DNA from 3 places in the Halobacillus sp. Cin3 genome. Region 2 is predicted to be linked to each of the others. Evidence: riboswitches for the same ligand, from Rfam matches in the RefSeq annotation. Region 2 holds a riboswitch; each other region holds the start of a gene.
The links. Region 2 has a riboswitch for S-adenosylmethionine ahead of QMA39_RS08505 (methionine ABC transporter ATP-binding protein). Riboswitches for the same ligand answer to the same signal wherever they lie in the genome.

Region 1 (6,840 bases), on a different contig from region 2:
TGGAAGGAGTTTCAATATATAACAGCTTCGTATTCGGCTTTATGGCTGTAGCCACTTCATGCAGATCGGTCATGTCAACAAAGGTGTGATCGATTCCAAAGCGGTGGAGAACATCGTGGATCATTCGGAAAGTCCCCCCGTATACGTCCTTGGTTATAACGATGTGATCCCCTTTGGATAACAGCATGAATGCTGTGGAGATCGCTGCCATTCCGGAGGCGAAAGCAAAGCCTTTCGTGCCGTTTTCAAGGCCGGCGATCGTCTCTTCCAACGCTGTTCTTGTCGGGTTTCCCGACCGGCTGTAGTCGTAATCCCCCGGTGTGTCAAAATCCTGTTGGTGAAAGGTTGAGGACTGTTGGATCGGGACACTCACCGCTCCGGTCTGCGGATCGAACTTCTGGTCGTTGTGAAGCAGGCGGGTCTGCAGGGAATGGGTATTCATTGGACGGATTCCTCCTTAGGTAATTGACTCAAAGTAGATTGAAGATCTGTCAAAAGATCATCGATATGTTCCACGCCTACGGAAAAACGGAGCAGTTTATTGCACACGCCGTAGCGGACGCGTTCTTCTTCAGGGATATCGGCATGGGTCTGGGTGGCGGGGTAGGTGATGAAGCTCTCCACACCTCCGAGACTTTCCGCAAAACTGATTAAATTCAATCCTCTTAGAAAAGGGTCGATCCAATCTTCTTCCTTTAGCCGGAAGGACACCATGCCGCCTTTTCCTGGGTAGAAAATATCACTCACACATGGATGATCTTCCAGGAATCGAACGACGGCTTTGGCGTTGCCTTCATGCTGCCTCATCCGTAGAGGCAGGGTTTTCATGCCGCGCATGACGAGCCAGGAGTCGAACGGCGACAGGACAGCCCCGGATGTATTCTGATGAAAAGCGAGCTTTTCGCTGATGCCTGCTCCTTTACTGACAAGAAGTCCGGCCAGAACATCGTTATGTCCAGCCAAATATTTCGTCGCGCTGTGAATGACGATGTCCGCTCCATCCTTCAACGGCTGTTGAAGGGCCGGTGTGTAAAGGGTGTTATCGACAATCAGCAGGAGGTCATGTTCTTTTGCAAGTCCGGCCATCTGCTTGATGTCGGTTTGGTGCATGAGCGGGTTTGTCGGGGTTTCAATGTAAACGGCTTTCGTACGTTCGGTCACATAAGAAGGGAGGTCATTCAGCTTTTCGTTTTCCAGGTAGGTGAACTGTAGACGGTAACGCTCCTTCATATGTTCAAATAAGCGGTAGGTTCCCCCGTACAAATCTTCGGATACGAGAATTTCATCACCCTCCCGGAATAGGGAGAGGACGGTCTGGATGGCGGACATTCCTGAACTGAATGCAAAACCTGCGTCACCTTCTTCGATATCGGCGATGGATGCTTCAAGGATTTTTCTTGTCGGGTTGCCCGTCCGCGTATAATCAAATCCTGTAGATTCCCCGAGCCCGGGGTGGCGGTAAGGGGTGGAAAAGTAAACCGGTGGATTGATCGCTCCGTACGGTTCGTTCCGCTGGTTTCCTGTCTGGACGAATTTTGTTTCCGTGTGACACATAAAAATACTCCTTTCGTTTATGAACCGATCAAGAGAGGAAGAAGCGTGAAGACGAAAAAGGACGCCTTCTCTAAGAAGAAGGCGTCCTGGATATCCAAGGCTTCTTCTTATCTTTCAAGTTGATCAACAACTTGCTGGAGTTAGCACCCTTCTGGTCGATACCAGGGGTTGCTGAGGCTTCACAGGGCCAGTCCCTCTGCCTCTCTCGATAAGAATATAATTGTAAGTTCATGTAAATGTTGATGACTACTCTACACTACTCAGAAAGTTTTGACAATATGCATACGGAAGATTTTTCAATTTTAATCGAAACGTCCTATTTTATCCGTATTCCTTTTGGTGGGTCCGTTTTTTCTCAAGGTATTCTTCATCCTCGCGGGCTTTGATCCATTTCTCTTCGAAAATCCGGGCTGATTCTGCTTTTTCCTCATCCATGTCACGGTCGTTGATGTCTCCATCGTCATCGTATTTTTTTCCACCTTTGTAATTGGCGTACCGGCGCGAGCGTGTATACCCCATCTGGAGGAATTTACGGGCCATATCCATGCCGACAAAATCATCGTTTTTCTTGTATTCTTCAAACATAGCGTAAATTTTTTCTGACGACTCTCTGGCGATTTCAGGTGTTTTGAAGCGCCAGTGCTGGAGAATTTCACTTTTGTAGGGTTCGACAAGAAGTACACCCTGCTCGCCGCGCCCGACACGGTATTTTTCGGGTTCTTCTCTGAAATCAATGGAATCAAAATCTAAATCGTAATCAAAAGGCATGGTCCTTCGTCCTTTCTGTATTTTCTATGCCGAACATATTCAATTTCAGGTCCCTGGACAATTTTTTGATTAAAGCGCCGCCGGCTGTGCTGTTTCCCTTTTCATCAATGGCAGGGCCGACGACGCCGATTCCCATTCTTCCAGGCACCGTACCGATGATGCTCCCGGATACTCCGCTTTTACATGGGAATCCAGCTTCGACTGCGTAGTGGCCGGATGAGTTGTACATCCCGGAGGTCATCATGATGGCTTTTACGGTTCTTAGGTGGTGGGCGGGAATCAAGCTTTCTTCCGTATCTGGATCGAGGCCGCCTTTAGCAAGGAACAAGCCGACCCGGGCAAAGTCATGACAGCACATCATGACTGCATTCATACGATAGTATAAATCCAGCGCTTCTTCGACATCGGTTACAAGTGTGCCTGTACTGTGCATAAAGTAGGCGAGGGAACGGTTGCGCGAGCCGTTCGCCTTTTCTGCTTCGTACATCTCTCCGCTCATTTCAAGATGGTCGTTGCTGGTGATTTTCTTTAAGAAATGCATATAGCGGTCGAACCGGTTTTCCACGCTCTGTCCTTTAATAAGGGAAGCTGTAGCGATCGCGCCTGCGTTAATCATCGGGTTGAAAGGTTTGCTTGTGTCATAGGACTCCAGCTGGCTGATGGAATTGAAGAAATCTCCCATCGGCTCCATTCCTACGGTTTGAAAAACACGGTCCTTTCCGAAGTCCTGGAGAGCAAGCATCAAGCTGATGACTTTTGAGGTACTCTGCATCGGAATGTATTGATCATGATCCCCGGCGCTGTAGCACGAGCCGTCTGTCGTGATGATGCTGACGCCGAGGTAGTCTTTATTTGCCTCCCCGTAATCAGGAAGGTTCATATTCACCTTTCCTTGAGAAGCATAGGGACGGCTGTCCTCAATAGCTTCTTCCAAATAGGAGTTCGATAGTTCTGTCATAGCGTTTCTCCTTTTTTGTAGTTCAGTACCCTCTTACAGAAAGTGGGTAAACAAAAAAAGCAGCCATCCCCGCAGGGAAGTGGCTGCATGTGCTTACTGCTGCTTTAAGTAGCGCCGGTCTTTCAGGAACAATCTCCAGAATAAATAGAAGGCTGGAATCAAAATCCCGAAACCGACAGCATAGACGATCAGCATGGGGTAAAAGGTGGAAGCGTTGGTGAACCCATCGCTGACTGTTAAATCCGGGTAAATCAAGTACGGCAGGTGGGCGGATCCGTACGCATAAATAGCGAATCCGTACTGCAGCACGATCATGATGACGGCAGGGCGGGCCCGTCCCTTTCTTCCGTCCGGTTTTTTCAAAAACAAAAGAACGTAGCCGATCAGGAAAAACAACAGGGAAAGGCCGAAAATGAGCCAGTTCTGCTCAATATTATCAACAATCCAACCAGCTTCCTCAGGAAATGTTCCGATTGTCAGCATGGCGACAGCGATGCTGACAGGTCCGAGCCACAGGGCGTGCTTTCTGAATGTATCATACGCATCCCAGTCTTCAGCTTCCTTGGCATAGTCCATTAAAAAAACCGATGAAATAAACAACTCGGTGGATAGACCGAATAATACGTGCATGTACAGCGTCGGATGGGTCAGAAGCTCTCCGTATTCCAACCGCGGGTAGTCATCCTCAAAGCTGATGAATCCCCCAAGGGTAATCGGCAGAATACTGACAAGCAGGGCAGGAATGATCAAACCTGTGACCCCGGAAGTGACACGCAGCAGCCCGACAAATTTCCCTGCATAGTGCTGGAACACCATAAAGGTGGTCCGGATCGTCAGGAGCAGCAGTCCGAGCGCGACAGGAACGAGCAGGACACTGCTCAGAAGCGTCGTTGCATAAGGGAAAAACGTGACCACAGAAACGACGAAGATGACGAGGAATACATTGGTGACCTCCCACGTCGGAGATAAAAAGCGGTTGGCAATCTGGGCGGCGCTTTTTTCCTCACTTTTTCCATAAATCATCCCCCAGAACCCTGCCCCGAAATCAAGAGATCCGAGCATTGCGTAAATGAACAGCAGGCTCCACAGAATGGTGACGGCCAGTGTTGAAGCTTCCATAAAAAGTTCTTCCTTTCTCTGCCTTTATTGAGAGCTCAAGTCCCGGCTGACAGGGTTTCTCTTGAAATAGAACCGGAGGACGAATCCTGTGACGAACAACAGGGTGATGTACAAACTCATGAACAAGTAAAAGAGAAAACCGACACTTTTGGATTTTGTTGCAGCTTCCCCTGTTCTCAGGACATCTGTAATCGTCCAGGGCTGTCGTCCGATACAGCTGAAGCACCAGCCAGCTTCGATTGCCAGCAAAGCCAGCGGTCCGCTGACGACAAGGATGGCGAGAATCCATCCGGGAAACTCTTTTTTTAGGACGAGTTTCCAGAACAAGGCGGCAAAAGCGACGGCAATCAGGACAGTACCGATGCCGACCATGACATTGAACAAAATATGGACATACAATGGCGGCCACAGCTCCTGCGGGTATTCATTCAGACCTATCACTTCGGTATCAAGCCGGTCACCGGCAAGGAAGCTCAGTCCGTATGGAATTTCAATGGCGTACTTCACCCGCTGGTCCTCAAGGGACGTGTAGCCTCCGACAGAAAGCGGGGCATAACGCTGGGTTTCGAATAACCCTTCAGCAGCTGCCAGTTTTCTTGGGTTGTATTCATGGAGCATTTGAGCGGTTTCGTGGCCGTTGATTGCTGTGCCTAAAGACATCAACGCGCCGAAATAAAGGGCGATCATCAACGCTTTTTTATGATAGGCACGCTCCTGGTCGGTGATTTTCGACTTCATCAAACGGAGCGCAGCCACGGAAGCCACAAGAAAAGCGACGGTCATGTAGGCGGAAAGGGTGACATGGATGGCCGTGACCCCGAAGCTCGGGTTGAAAAAGGCCGCCCACGTATCAATATCTGTAATTTCCCCGTTTGGAAGCATACGGAAGCCCGCCGGGGTGTTCATCCAGGCATGGACATCGGTGATCAGTATGGCCGACGCAGTCGCTCCAAGAGCAACAGAGATGATGCTTACAAGACGGAGCGTCGGCGGCAGGCGGTCCGCCGCATATAAGTAAATCGACATGAAAACCGCTTCAATCAGGAAAGCGAAAATCTCCATCTGGAACGGCAGGGCGATGACCTGGCCGACGATTTCCATGAAGTCAGGAAACAGCAGGGAAATCATAACGCCTACAATCGTTCCGGATGCGATCGATACAGCAAGCAGGATGGCGAAGGCCTTCGTCCATCTTCTCGCCAGCAGTGCATAATCGCTGTCTTTTTTAATAAAATACATAACTTCCGCTATGATGATCATCACAGGAAGTCCTACACCGATGGTGGCATAGATGATATGGAAGCCCAGGGAAGTTCCGAAAAGGGCACGGGCCATGACGACGATATCCATTTGATTTCCCACCTCACAACAAGTTTCATTATCCTTTGGTTATTCTTCCTATGAGGTGGAGGATTATTCGTTAGCAGGAACCTTTTTCTACAAGAACCATATACTCGTCGACGGAAAAATGTTCAACACCTGAATCTGACGATGTAATGGAAAAGTAGGCCTTGGTATTGTTGTCTGCCGACAATAAAGCCTGTTCTATCGCGCGCTGTTCAACAGGACAGGACTGGGTGCGTGTCACCCACGACGAAAAAGGGAGGGTCTTCTGCCGTTTCAAGTGTTTCTTCACGATCAGCGATTGGTCGTTGAATAAGGCTTCCCATTCCGATACCTTCAAGGCACGGACGTGGCTGGGGTCCCTCCTTTTTTCAAGAGCGTTGTAAAAATGGTCAAGCTGATCATCTTCAGGTGCTGTGTTATCAATCATGAGGAAGCGGCCGCCGGGTTTCAGGACGCGGGAGACTTCCGATACAAAGGTATCGGGTTCAGGAAAGTGATGGGGAGCAATCCGGCAGGTGACCGCATCGAAGTAATCGTCAAGAAAAGGAAGCTCTTCAGCATCCGCTATAATAAACGCCATATCAGCGATGCTGGAAAGGTGGGCGGCTGTGTTCTGGAGCATTTCCTTTGTCAGATCTGCCGCATATACACGGTGCACGAACGGCTGCACAGCCTTGGCCACATGACCGCCGCCTGTGGCTGCATCGAGCACCCTCCAGTGTTGTTCCGGCTGCAGCCATTCGACCAACAGTTTCAAATCATCAGGATTGTTATGGGTGGTGCTTTGAACATACGCCTCTTTGTTTTTTGAGAAAGTTTCCTGTACACGCCGTTTCTGTTCATTTTTCATCCCAGACATCCTTCCTTCCATGGAGTTGCTTATAGTGTAATCCGAAGCATGGGTTTTGGATAATACCAATCTTTGATCTGCCGTGATAACCACAACAAATCAAAGATTCAATCGTAAAAAATGACAAAAAATCAGTGGGGGTGTAAAGTGAAATCCACACGTATAATCCAAGAGGGAATGGGCGAAGATGGGGGTAAGAAACTTTTTGACATCCCTGACGTTCCATTGTACGATTAGAGAAGAT
Region 2 (6,840 bases):
TCTGTACTCATGGAACGCTCGGTATTGAGCGGATGGAAGAAATGATCTTTGAACATAACCTGGATGAACGATCGGTCTATATCCTTGTGGATGAAGATGATTCCGGTTTTAAACTACGGAAGATGCTGACAGAGGAACTTCCGCACGCTGAACATATTTATATTGATAAAGCCTTTCGGGAAGTAGCGGCAACGCCTGAGCCTGAACTTGCACGTGCATTGTTGAGCCGTCATTTCAGCGTGAAGTCTATGTATTTAATTTAGGAGGAAGCTTTGCAGAATTTAGAACAAAAAGAGGCAGCACAAGCGCTGTCCTCAGATGAAAAAACAATGACATTTATTCACAGTCCTTTTTGTGGGACGTGCCACCTTGCCCGCAAAATGCTGGTAACGTTGGAAGAGATGTATAAAAAACCACTATTCTCAGAAATGAATGCCTCTCTGCATCCTGCATTGATGGAACAATATCGAGTGGAAAGTGTTCCATGCCTCTTGATCACCCATAAAGGAGAAGTTCTTGAAAAGGTCTATGCTTTTCAATCCGTCCCACACATGTATGAAAAGATTATTCCCTATCTATAACCCGCCTTTATTCCCCGGGAAATGACAAGATGAAAAAATGAGATAAAACCCGTTCTGCAATAAAAGAACGGGTTTTATTCATCGGCTGTATGACCAGTTATAAGTGGGTGGGAGGCCTTCCGTTGTTTTGATGATTAAACAATTTCCCCCAGGGACTGGACAATATCCAGAAAGGAAGCTTTATCACCGAACGATTGGTGGACCCTGCCTTCCTGATCTATGATAATTGTGGAAGGGACGCCCTGGCAGCCAAACGTATCGTATAAGCTTCGCCCATCATCAATCAATGTAGGCTGGTTAAGAAATTTCTCAGCATATTCCTTTCCGGCATCAGGGCTGCGTTCACGGCCCGGGACGTTGATCGTAACAAGCTCCACTTTTTCTTTGTCCATCGTTTCAAAGAGCTGCTCTTTTTTAGGTAAGTCTCTCCCGCAGTCAGGACACCAGGATGCCCAGAAAGTCAGGACGATCACTTTTCCGAAATGGTCGCTCAGACGATAGGTGGAGGGCTGATTTATATAAGAAAGTTCAAATTGAGGAGCACGTTCCTTCATGACTTCATCTCCTTGCTGTAAAAATATACCGGCGCAATAATCTTTGACGTCCGTATAGACTCCATGCTAACATAACATATAATTTCACAGCGACATCATAACTTATCCAGAGTGGTGGAGGGACTGGCCCTTTGAAACCCGGCAACCGGCGTAAAAGCACGGTGCTAAATCCTGCAGAGCACAAAGCTTTGATAGATGAGATTCCATGCAGTCTCTTCTATTTTAGAAGAGATTTTTTTGCATATACAGATGTTTTTCTTTTCTGAAAAGTGGCTCATTTATGTTGACACGCTGGTGGCAGAGTGCTAAAATCCACTTTGTGGTTATGAATTGAATTAAAGCACTAATAATTTAATAGATTAAAATCTCTTATCCAGAGTGGCGGAGGGACTGGCCCGACGATGCCCGGCAACCAGCAGGAGTAACCGACCTGTCAAGGTGCCAAATCCTGCAGAGTGTAACAGCTCTGACAGATGAGAGAACAGAAGATACAATGCTATTGAAACGCCATTCTGTTCTCGAACAGAATGGCGTTTTTTGAATGGGAGGGAACACATCATGATTACAATCAAGGATCTTTCTAAAGTTTTTCAAACGAAGGATCGGGAAGTAAAGGCTGTTGATGGTTTAAGCCTTACGATAAATAAAGGGGAAATCTACGGTGTTATTGGTTACAGTGGAGCAGGTAAAAGTACGTTTATCCGGCTGTTGAACCGACTGGAAGATCCAACAGAGGGGAGCATCCACGTAGGCGATCAGGATTTGACGGGCCTCAGTAAGAATAAACTACGCATTGCCCGGCAGGATATCGGAATGATTTTTCAGCACTTCAATCTGCTTTGGTCCAGAACGGTTTATGATAACATCGCTTTTCCTCTGGAAATTGCCGGTGTACCAAAGGAAGAACGGAGCAGAAGGGTGAACGAACTGATCGACTTGGTCGGTTTATCAGGCAGAGGAAACTCTTATCCATCCCAACTGAGTGGTGGTCAGAAACAGCGTGTAGGTATTGCCAGGGCGCTGGCCAACAACCCAAAAGTCCTCCTTTGTGACGAAGCCACATCTGCTCTGGATCCGGAAACGACGGACTCCATCTTGGATCTTCTAGTAGACATCAATGAAAAACTCGGACTGACCATCGTTTTGATTACGCACGAAATGCATGTCATCCGTAAGATCTGTCATCAGGTGGCAGTCATGGAGCAGGGGAGAATTGTTGAAAAGGGAGATGTTCTGGACGTATTCCTTCATCCTGAACAGCCAGTGACGAAGAAATTTGTTGATCAGGTGATGGGTGACCAGGAAAAAGAGCACTCTCTGAAATTGATCAAAGATAAGTATCAGTCAGGCAAAATCGTCCGGCTGCATTTTGTAGGAGAAAGTACCAACCAGGCGCTGATCAGTGAGGTCTCCAGGAAATTCGTCCTGGATGTCAATATTCTTCACGGCAAGATCACGCAGACGCAAAAAGGAGCTTACGGAACGATGTTTGTTCAGTTTGAAGGAGACAATGAGGAAGTGGCCCGGGCGATCGAATATATACGCTCTACTTCTGTTGAAGTGGAGGTGAACCCGGATGCTTAATGATTTTTTTCCAAACGTACGCATGGAGGATATGATTACGGCGACGAATGAAACGTTATACATGACGCTCATTTCCGTGGCCGGGACGTTTATTCTGGGAATCCTTCTGGGGCTGCTGCTTTATCTGTCAGGGCCCGGGGGTCTGTGGCAGAACAAAGTGGTCAATACGATTACGGCTTCTGTCGTAAACATATTCCGTGCCATTCCTTTCATTATTTTGATTCTACTGTTATTCCCATTCACTGATTTCCTGGTCGGGACGATACGTGGACCTAACGCGGCGCTTCCTGCGTTGATTATCGGAGGGGCTCCGTTTTACGCCAGACTCGTTGAGATTGCATTGAAGGAAGTGGAAAAAGGTGTGGTAGAAGCGGCTAAGGCGATGGGGGCTAAATCATCCACTATTATCTTTAAAGTTCTTCTGCCGGAATCGATGCCTGCGCTTATCTCAGGCATTACGGTTACCGCCATTGCGTTGATCGGGTACACCGCTGTAGCAGGTGCGATTGGTTCCGGCGGTCTTGGAGACTTTGCGTATTTCTACGGTTTTCAGCGTAGTAATTTTGATGTGGTCTTCATCTGTACCGTGCTTATCATTATCATTGTGTTTATTTTCCAATTCATCGGTGATTATGCTTCCCGTAAATTGGACAAAAGATAAAAATAAAAAGGGAGAGATTATTCATGAAAAAAATCTGGACATCAGCGATTGCGCTTTTATTCGTTCTCGTTCTTGCCGCCTGCGGTTCTTCTGAAGAAGATTCCTCCAGCGGAGAAGGAAGCAGTGAAGAAGGAAGTAAAGAAATTACAGTAGGAGCGACAAGTGTTCCTCACGCCGAAGTCCTTGAGGAAGCGAAGCCGCTTCTTGAAGAGGAAGGCATCACGTTGAACATCGAGGAGTACCAGGATTACATCCTTCCAAACCAGGATCTTGCTGAAGGACGTATAGATGCAAACTATTTCCAGACGATTCCTTACATGGAACTTCAGGAAAAGGATAATGATGATTATGACTTTGCCAATCTTGGCGGCATTCACATTGAGCCGATCGGTGTGTACTCCCAAAAGTATGAAAACCTTGAGGATATCGAAGATGGTACAGAGTTTGTTATGAGTCGTTCTGTATCCACTCACGGCCGTGTACTGACACTTCTTGAGAAAGAAGGGTTGATCAAACTGGACGAGAGTGTAGAAAAAGTGGATGCCACCGTCAATGATATCGTTGAAAACCCTAAAAATCTTCAGTTTGATACCGGTGTGGACGCTGCCAACCTTCCTGAAGTGTATAAAAAAGAGGAAGAAGTCCTTGTAGCGATCAATACCAACTACGCGATTGAAGCTGATCTTGTACCAAAAGAAGATGCGATCATCCTTGAAGGCACAAACTCTCCTTATGTGAACGTCATCGCTGCTCAAAGCAAAGATGAGGGCAGTGAGGCACTGAACACGCTTGTGGAGGTTCTTCGTTCTGAAGACATCCAAACCTTCATTGAAGAGGAATATGATGGAGCGGTTATCCCGGTCTCCGGAGATTCTGAATAACGGATAAAATAAGTGACTGCGGTTTATACTAACCGCAGTCACTTATTTTTTATGGGAGGTTTTAACATGCAGGATCAGAATATGACGTGGACGCAGACCTATCTACATGATTATAAAGAAGGAATGGGTGTCTTTGCGGAACACATGCCTGAAGTCGCCCGCCAGTTCAGTCAGTTTTCACAGGAGTGTTTCAAGGCCGGGGAACTTTCTCAAAAAGACAAACAGCTGATGGCTCTCGGAATCAGTATTGTTGCCCAGGATGAATACTGTATGATCTACCACACAAAAGGCTGCGTCGATCAAGGGGCTTCCGAAAAGGAGATCTTGGAAGCCTGTGGAGTAGCGGCAGCTTTCGGAGGAGGGGCAGCTCTCAGTCAGGCTGTCACTCTCGTCCAGGACGCCTACAGTGATTTAACGAATAACATTAACTAATTGAATTATTAGAAAATTAAAGAAAAACAAATGTATTAAATGAAAATGCAATTATTAAACGCTTACATCGGCCCGCGGGTCCACACATGAATGAAAATGCGGTTTCAGAAGATTTTATACAGGGTAGAGGTTTGTGGTAACCTAAATTGTGTAAATAATCTGAAAGGGTTGATTCGTTATTAATGACCATCTGCAGTTGAATTACACCGCTGAAATGGAAAAGGCTATGCATCAGGCTCACAATACGAGTTATGCGGAGTACAGCCGGAGACTGGACACCCGGTTGGAAGTAGAACAAAAGCGTCAGCGTGAATTCGAACAAACTCAGAAAATGCATGCCCAGGTGGACCGTCAATTGCATAGATAATGTTTAGGAACGAATCGATCAGGTGGCTTTAGTCACCTGATTTTTTCATGTTATACTATTGGAGGAAAGTGAGATTGAACATGTATCAATGTCCAGTTTTCCCTCTCCTTTTACCAGTGGGAAAAAGTTGATTACAAATAAAAAATGATTTAAGATTATAATGAGAATAAATTGAGAATGAATGTTTGTTTTCAGTCTGACTGGACATTCGATAATAATAGATACTGGAGGTATACATTATGGCAGGATCAACATTAGAAATTAAAGATCTTCACGTAGAGATTGAAGGTCAGGAAATCCTTAAAGGTGTAAACTTAACAATCAACGGCGGTGAATTCCACGCAGTTATGGGACCAAACGGAACAGGTAAGTCCACATTGTCCTCTGCAATTATGGGCCACCCGAAGTATGAAGTAACCAAAGGTGAAATCATCCTTGATGGTGAAAACGTACTGGAAATGGAAGTAGACGAGCGTGCGAAAGCCGGCTTGTTCCTGGCCATGCAGTACCCGAGTGAAATCAGCGGTGTAACCAACTCCGACTTCCTGCGTTCTTCCATTAACGCTCACCGTGAAGAAGGTGATGAAATTTCTCTTATGAAATTCATCAAAGAGATGGACAACACAATGGATACGCTTGAAATGGACAAGAACATGGCTCAGCGTTACTTGAACGAAGGTTTCTCCGGTGGTGAGAAAAAACGTAACGAAATTCTGCAGCTTATGATGATCCAGCCGGCGATTGCCATCCTGGATGAGATTGATTCCGGTCTGGATATCGATGCTCTTAAAGTCGTTTCCAAAGGGATCAACGAAATGCGCAACGACTCCTTCGGCTGCCTGATCATCACTCACTACCAGCGTCTATTGAACTACATCACTCCTGATAAAGTACACGTGATGATGCAGGGTCGTATTGTGAAGTCCGGTGGTCCGGAACTTTCCCAGCGCCTTGAAGAAGAAGGATACGACTGGATCAAGCAGGAGCTTGGCATAGAAGACGAAACGGTCAACGCGTAATAAGATAGGAGGGTAACCATGACAGTAGAAGTCACACTACCATACGACAAAGAGTATGTTACAAACTTTTCCCAGGGTCTTCAGGAACCTGAATGGATGAAGAATCTTCGTCTAAGTGCTCTGGAGAAATCAGAATCTCTTCCACTACCAAAACCAGATAAAACCAATATTTCTAAATGGAACTTCACAGAAATCGATCATCATGTCACGAGTGATAAGATTGAAAATCTGGATGAGCTTCCAGTTGAAATCAAAGACTTTTTAGATCAGGAAAAAGAACAGCAGAACCTTGTGATCCAGCGTAACCATACCGTTGCCTATGCAGCGATTGAACAGCAGCTGAAGGACAAGGGTGTCATCTTCACTGACATGCTGACAGCCATCCGTGAGCACAGTGATCTTGTTGAAAAGTATTTCATGAATGATGCGGTTCACGTGGACGAGCACCGTCTGACAGCGCTGCATGCGGCCCTTGTGAACGGCGGAGTTTTCCTTTATGTTCCGAAAAACGTTCAGATCGAAGAACCGATTCAGGCCATTTTCTGGCAGGAGGATCCTAAAGCCTCTCTCATTAACCACATTCTTGTTGTGGCAGAGGAAAACAGTTCAGTTACGTATGTGGAGAACTATATTTCCCACAATAAAGAAGAGAAGACCTCTTCCAACATTGTTGCAGAGGTGATCGCTAAAGACGGAGCAAAAGTTTCCTTTGGTGCTGTGGATAACTTTGAAGCCGGAACGACTGTTTATGCAAACCGACG
Region 3 (6,840 bases), on a different contig from region 2:
TTCAGTTTTCCATTAACCGACCAGCATTTTCTTTTCATTGATTTGAGATACGCCTATTTGTATGATCATGAATGTCTGCTTGCCTGAAGAGCGGCACATTCAACTTCTCGCAGGAAGGCCTGAGGGACCATCGATGACATGGGCCCTCAGGCTTGTTTTGTTTACAGAAAGAGAATGTGATGAAAGGGTCTATGATGGTGGCTATGGAATAAAGTAAGGCAAGGAGGGATAGCTGATGAAAGTGAGAGCACTGGAAGATGTTGTTGGATCCAACAGGGAAGTGGATGGAGGGAACTGGATCAGCCGGCGTTTACTTGTTGCTGAAGACCATATGGGTTATTCTGTCCACGATACTTTGATCAGGGCGGGGACGGAAACGAAAATGTGGTATAAGCATCACCTCGAATCGGTCTACTGCATAGAAGGGGAAGGTGAGGTCGTGACAGCTTCTGATCAAAGGATCTGGCCCATTCGCAAAAACACCTTATACGCATTGGATCAGCATGATGAACACGTGCTGCGTGCCTTCACGGATATGCGGATGGTCTGTGTGTTTAATCCACCTCTACAAGGGCAGGAAAAACACGACGCAGATGGTACGTATCCAGTAGATTCGAAACAAGGAAACCCACCTTTGATGTAAGGGGTTTTTCCCTCTCTGTATTTTTTTGGTAAAATAACAAAAAAGGTAGGAAGGGAGCATGTTATGGAAAAAGCGTTGGATGAAGAAAGTCTGGATCAAATTTCCATTCGAATGAAAAGCCGGAAATCCATGTGGTACAACTTTCTGATTATGGCTTTTCTGGTAGGGGTCTCTCAGCTTTTTTTTGAATCGGTGACTGGAATCATTTATCTTGCGGCCATGCTCTTTTTCGGGCTGTTTTTATATGAAACCTTAATGGCTCGTAAAACGAATGAACAATTATGGCAGATTTGGGAAGAGCGTTGGCTGGAACGGCCGTTTTTATATAGTCTGCGCTCATCATTTTCCCAATCGGCTCAAGTGTGGCTTCCGGCTATTATCACTACGGACTTCTCCTGGGTTATGGCAGTTGTTCTTTCCGTGTTTAGTCTGGGGGTCGGTTTTTATTCCGGGTTTCAAAGGTGGAGGGCCAAAAATTATTATTACCGGATCGCTGCAGGCAAGGGGCAGCCGGCGGTTTCATAGATGTATGAAAACGAGGAAGAATGGGAAAGGCCTTCTTCCTCGTTTTTATTTTTAATCAGATGAATGTGAATCTTTTTTCTAACAGGTTAACAGTTTGGTATTCTATTATTAAGAAAGGGGAGAGGAAATCTTGGATCCTATACATATCGACGTTCCCTATGTTCTGCATACCAAACGCCTTTGTCTACGGAGGCCGGAGGCTGGAGACGGCCAGGCGATTAATGAAGCTGTCCACCGGTCGGAACAGGAATTGAAGCCGTGGCTTCCTTTTGTTCAGGAGATGCCTTCGGTTGAAGATGCAGAAAGCAATGTCAGGCAGGCCCATGCAGATTTTATGGAAAGAAAAAAACTCCGGTATCTTGTTTTTCGCAAGGAAAATGGAGAGTTTGTTGGGTCGACTGGACTTCATAATATTGACTGGGATATTCCGAAGTTCGAAATCGGGTACTGGATCGACACCAAATGGAGCGGACATGGGTATATGCAGGAAGCCGTCCGTGAAATAACGCGGCTTGCTCTTTATGACCTCGGTGGAGCGCGTGTAGAAATCAGATGTGAAAGGGAAAATGAAAAAAGCAGGCAGGTTCCAGAAAAACTTGGCTACCATTTTGAAGGAATGTTACGTAATGATGACCGGTCCGTGGATGGGAAACATCTGACAGATACATGTGTCTACGCAAAGATAAAGGAACGGAGGCAGAAACATGTATGATGTGACCATTGTCGGTGCTGGTGTAGCGGGAACATTTATGGCCTACACCCTTGTCCAGAAACACCCCGGTCTTCAAGTGAAAGTCGTAGACGTAGGAAAACCGTTGAAAGAGAGATCCTGTGCACAGGGGCATGGACAACCTTGCACGTGCTCTGGAGCCTGCGATCAGTACATAGGCTTTGGCGGTCTTGGGAAGTCAGAAGGGAAATTCAATTTTACCAATGCCTTTGGAGGAGAGCTTCCACGAAAAATCGGCGAGCAGGAAACCGACCGCCTTATGAAAGAAGTGGACCGCATTCTAACCGGTTATGGAGGAGACCGAGTGGACACGTATTCAACGGATAACGAGCATGTGAAAAGAAGGGCTGCATGTGGTGACTTGACAGTTTTAACGACGGAGGTACGCCATCTTGGTACTTCCCTGGCGAAGGAGGTATTTCAAAACCTTTATGAACATTTGGTAAATAAGCTGTCCTTTTCTTTTAACAGCCGTGTCAAGTCCATTACACGGCTGGGTCAAGGTTTCCGTCTCGTTACAGATTGTGAGGAGTTTTTAAGTCGGAAAGTTGTGCTTGCGACAGGAAACAGTGGTCGTGAGTGGTTCGCGCGGATAACGGAACCGCTTGGCATCGAACCGAGGGATACGCGACTGGACCTGGGTATACGGGTGGAAATGCGGGGCGGCCAGCTGGATGCTCTCCTAAGGGAAACATTTGAAACGAAACTTTTGAAAAAAACGACACGTTTTACGGCTTACACATACTGTATGAATCCCAATGGCAGGATTATTCAGAAGCATCAGCATGGGCTTGTCATGCCTGATGGCCAGAATTTACGTGAACAGGATATGCCGGGAGACAATTTGAATTTCACTCTGTTTGTCCCGCGTTACTTTCCGAGTCAAAAGCAGGCGGTGGAAGAAGCTTCACGTGTAATCGGTGGAATCAATCGTTCGAGGGGAAGAATTGTTGTCCAGCGCCTCGAAGATTTGAAAAGGGGAAAGGGGACGACTTCTCTTCATACAAACCCCGTGATCCCTTCCCTTTCCGCTGAAGAAGGGTCGCTGATAGAGGAAGTGCCACATATTTATATAGAGGCTCTCATCGAGTTCCTGACCTCTCTTGAAGCAGCGATAGGTGAACCGGTGGATCCAGACACACTGCTTTATGGTCTTGATGCTAAATTTTACGAACCAGTTATTCCAACCAACAGGAATTTCGAAACAGACGTCCCGGGACTGTTTCTGGTCGGAGACTGCTCATCCGTCACTCATTCCTTGTCCCAGGCAGCGGCTAGTGGGATTTATGTAGGAGAGGTAATAGGAGGATAACGGAATCGGCCGTTTTTCTCAGGCTGTAGAAAGAACGTGTCTTCTCGTGGAGCTTCCCTTTTATGTGGAAATTCACGTTCCGCTTACTGGTGGATGCCTGATGCGGGAACGGCCTCAGCTGACTTGGGCAGGAATCACAAACCGTTGTATTGAGCAGTTTCACTTGGAAATGTTCATCCATACTAGGGAATAAGAAAATTGAAAAAGGTTAACCGCATCAGCGGTTAACCTTTTTCAATCTTTGTCATCGCTTCCTCGACTTGAGCTGCATCCATGACGTTCATTAATCGGATGGATTCCCCGGGTTTTACGGCATGTTCCGCTGTTATGGAGATGGCTTCTGCTTTGTTGGTCAAGTTGAAGTCATCGAGGGTTACCGGCAGGTCCATTTCCTGATAATAAGGGGTGAGTGCTTCAATTTCGTCAAAGCGGCCTTCCAGAGCAAGCTGGACGAGAATACCATAAGCCACTTTTTCACCGTGAAGAAAATCGTGGGTTTCAGGTACTTTGGTCAAGCCGTTATGGATCGAATGGGCTCCGGCGATTCTTCCATAACTATCCCCGTACCCACCTACCATACCTCCAGCCATGATAATGGTTTCCGCGACTCTCATAAAGGCAGGTATGACAGCTTGCTGACGAACGGCTTCCACAGCTTCTCTGCCATCTTGTATGAGAACATCCCTGCATAATCTGGCCGCGTGCAGCGCAATGTCTACCGAGATCGGCTTGGAGGCGAGAGACCTCGTAAGAACATCCGCTTCATACCATTTGGCGAGCGTATCGCCGATGCCGGCCCTGAGATAAGGTTCCGGGGCACGAACGAGCAGATCAGGCTCTACAAGCAGCATCCATGTACTACGTGGATAAATAATGTACTCCTCAAAATTTCCTTCATCATCGTAAAACACACTGAGCGGCGTCCAAGGTGCGCAGTTTGAGGCTAGTGTGGGGATGAGCACGGCTGGAATATCCAATTGATCGGCACAGGCTTTTCCGAGATCAAGGACCTTTCCGCCTCCGATGCTGATCAAGACATCACAGCCCCGCAGGGCTTCACTGAGGCGCATGACCTCTTTGTGGGAGCACTCCCCAGCGTAGGCTTCCGATTGGACCGGCATCGTCAGCTTTGGAAAATAGGGCTGTGCAGCCTTCCACGACTGCTCACCGTGAATGATTCCTGCTTTTGAAAAGGCCTGGTTTTCCAGCATTTCTGGAAGATCCCTTAGAATTCCAGGCTCAGCTTTATAAATCGCAGGTGCTCCTTGTACAGTTACGTTTTTCATGGTTGATCACCTCTGGAAATGATATAGCCATCATTATCCAGATGACAGAATAATATGTCAATAACAAAACCGGGAGCAGGCCTCCCGGTTTTGTGAGTTAACGGTTTCGGAATTCATGAAGAATGTTCAGACCTGTGGTTACGGCCTGACTCATGGCAGAGCCTCCGCCATAAGCAGCTGATACACCCATCGTTTCAAGAATTTCCCTGTCTGAACAATCTGCTTCCACGCACTGATCCATATGGTAGGCCATACTGGCTTCATCTCCATCTTTCACACTGATAGCAAGAGCCATTAAGTGCTTGGTGCCCTTGCTCAGTTCTCCGTCTTCAAAGAACGAGCCGGTAAAGTGATTGTATTCCTTTGTGGCCTCCGGCAGGTGTTCGGTAAGGGTTTCAATGCCATTTCTATACTCTTTGAGCAGGTCTTCTCCTTGCTTGTTCATTCTTTCACTCTCCCTTTTCTTTGTTATTCCTTTTATTCCTTACTCTTCCAGACCTTTAAACAGCGTAATAGGCTTCCCGGCATATCTGTCTTCATTGATGAAATGTTGAGAAAATTGTTTACAAATGCAGAATGATGCGTTAAAGTTGTAAATCATAAACGAATAGCAACAACTAATTCTTATCAAGAGTGACTGAGGGAAAGGCCCGTAGACGTCACAGCAACCTTCCATGTGGAGTGGTGCTAAATCCGCCGGAATGATGATTTCCGGGAGATAAGAGTTTGGCTGATAGTTATGCGAAACTCTCTTCTTGATAAGGAAGAGAGTTTTTTTATTAGGTAAAGGAGGATTGTTATGATTTCCATCCAAGAGCTCAGTAAAATTTACACATCCAAGAAAAAACAGGTGATCGGGGTGGACAAGGTTTCTCTTGATATTCAGGAAGGGGAAATCTATGGAATCGTCGGATACAGTGGAGCTGGCAAAAGTACACTGCTCCGATGCATGAACATATTGGAACGCCCGACATCAGGAAAGGTTTATATCGATGACATCGATCTTCTTTCTCTGTCCAAAAAGGACCTTAGAAAAGCACGACAGTCCATCGGCATGATCTTCCAGGGGTTCCACCTTGCTATGGGGAAGACGGTTTTGGAAAATGTGGCCTTTGCATTGAAGGCGGCCGGTAAACCAAAACAGGAACGCAATGATCGTGCCAGGCATCTGCTGGAACTTGTAGGTCTTAGCGATAAAGCCGATCAGTACCCCGCTCAATTGAGTGGAGGGCAGAAGCAGCGGGTCAGTATTGCCCGGGCACTGGCCAACGATCCTAAAGTGCTGCTGTGCGATGAAGCAACTTCCGCACTCGATCCGAACACGACACAGTCAATCCTGAAACTATTAAAAAAAATCAACCGGGAACTTGGACTGACCATTGTATTGATTACACACGAAATGGAAGTGGTGAAAGAAATCTGCGACCGTTGTGCGGTCATGGAAGAAGGAAAAGTGGTAGAACAGGGGGCGGCCTATGAAATTTTTGCCTCCCCTCAAAATGCTTTGACAAAGCGGTTTATTCGAACAGTGATCGATTTCCATGTTCCGGAAGAACTGCTGAAAAAAAGCAGCGGCACCATTGTTCAGATGAAGTTTACCGGCGGACAGGCCGGGGATACGGTTGTGTCGGATCTGCTTCAGAACTATAAAATCAAGGGAAACATCCTGCATGGAAATGTGGATTACATACAGGAAAAAGCCCTCGGCACATTTGTCATGGAATTAACCGGTGACCCGCAGGAAGTCGGGAGAGCCGTGGAAAGTCTGAAAACGATACTGGATGAAGTGGAGGTGCTGAATCATGATCGATCAGCTGATCAACCTGTGGCCCGAGCTGAATAAATCATTTATGGAGACATTGATCATGGTGGGAATCGGACTTGGCGTAGCCGTTATCGCCGGTCTGCCTCTTGGACTGCTGCTTTTTGTAACCGACCGTGATTTATTTTTGGAAAACAAGTGGATCAAAGGAGCTGTGGGCATTTTTGTAAACCTTGTCCGTTCCATTCCATTCATTATCCTGCTTGTGTTCTTATTCCCATTTACTAATTTTCTATTAGGTACGACAACAGGACCGATTGCCGCCTCCGTTGCTTTATCGGCAGCTGCAATTCCTTTTTATGCAAGAATTGTCGAATCATCCGCCAGGGATATCGATAAAGGGGTCATTGAAGCGGCTATCGCATGTGGAGCTTCACCGTGGCTGATTATTAAAGATATTATTTTTCCTGAAATCAAGCCTGGGTTGATCAGCGGCTTAACCATAACAGCAATCAGTTTAATTGGTTATTCCGCCATGGCCGGGGCTATCGGCGGGGGAGGGATCGGTGACCTCGCCATCCG

Region 1: it holds a riboswitch for S-adenosylmethionine, as region 2 does, so the genes downstream of both, QMA39_RS18020 (methionine biosynthesis PLP-dependent protein) here and QMA39_RS08505 (methionine ABC transporter ATP-binding protein) in region 2, are expected to answer to the same signal.
Region 3: it holds a riboswitch for S-adenosylmethionine, as region 2 does, so the genes downstream of both, QMA39_RS05050 (methionine ABC transporter ATP-binding protein) here and QMA39_RS08505 (methionine ABC transporter ATP-binding protein) in region 2, are expected to answer to the same signal.

What each region holds. Positions count from the first base shown of each region.
Region 1 is NZ_CAMZMV010000008.1:25,176-32,015, reverse strand. It holds gene metC (cystathionine beta-lyase) at 1-442, opposite strand, end outside; gene QMA39_RS18020 (methionine biosynthesis PLP-dependent protein) at 439-1,554, opposite strand; SAM riboswitch class I at 1,659-1,769, opposite strand; gene QMA39_RS18015 (DUF4385 domain-containing protein) at 1,876-2,322, opposite strand; gene glsA (glutaminase A) at 2,312-3,280, opposite strand; gene QMA39_RS18005 (cytochrome d ubiquinol oxidase subunit II) at 3,374-4,399, opposite strand; gene QMA39_RS18000 (cytochrome ubiquinol oxidase subunit I) at 4,424-5,749, opposite strand; gene QMA39_RS17995 (class I SAM-dependent methyltransferase) at 5,820-6,596, opposite strand.
Region 2 is NZ_CAMZMV010000002.1:69,527-76,366, reverse strand. It holds gene QMA39_RS08520 (topoisomerase) at 1-263, shown strand, start outside; gene QMA39_RS08515 (thioredoxin family protein) at 273-581, shown strand; gene QMA39_RS08510 (TlpA disulfide reductase family protein) at 716-1,135, opposite strand; SAM riboswitch class I at 1,235-1,337, shown strand; SAM riboswitch class I at 1,502-1,615, shown strand; gene QMA39_RS08505 (methionine ABC transporter ATP-binding protein) at 1,694-2,719, shown strand; gene QMA39_RS08500 (methionine ABC transporter permease) at 2,712-3,380, shown strand; gene QMA39_RS08495 (MetQ/NlpA family ABC transporter substrate-binding protein) at 3,404-4,261, shown strand; gene QMA39_RS08490 (carboxymuconolactone decarboxylase family protein) at 4,328-4,693, shown strand; gene QMA39_RS08485 (hypothetical protein) at 4,920-5,060, shown strand; gene sufC (Fe-S cluster assembly ATPase SufC) at 5,300-6,079, shown strand; gene sufD (Fe-S cluster assembly protein SufD) at 6,098-6,840, shown strand, end outside.
Region 3 is NZ_CAMZMV010000001.1:933,965-940,804, reverse strand. It holds gene QMA39_RS05085 (EAL domain-containing protein) at 1-87, shown strand, start outside; gene QMA39_RS05080 (ectoine synthase) at 236-643, shown strand; gene QMA39_RS05075 (hypothetical protein) at 707-1,168, shown strand; gene QMA39_RS05070 (GNAT family N-acetyltransferase) at 1,299-1,880, shown strand; gene QMA39_RS05065 (NAD(FAD)-utilizing dehydrogenase) at 1,873-3,210, shown strand; gene QMA39_RS05060 (iron-containing alcohol dehydrogenase family protein) at 3,435-4,496, opposite strand; gene QMA39_RS05055 (carboxymuconolactone decarboxylase family protein) at 4,594-4,941, opposite strand; SAM riboswitch class I at 5,118-5,221, shown strand; gene QMA39_RS05050 (methionine ABC transporter ATP-binding protein) at 5,296-6,339, shown strand; gene QMA39_RS05045 (methionine ABC transporter permease) at 6,296-6,840, shown strand, end outside.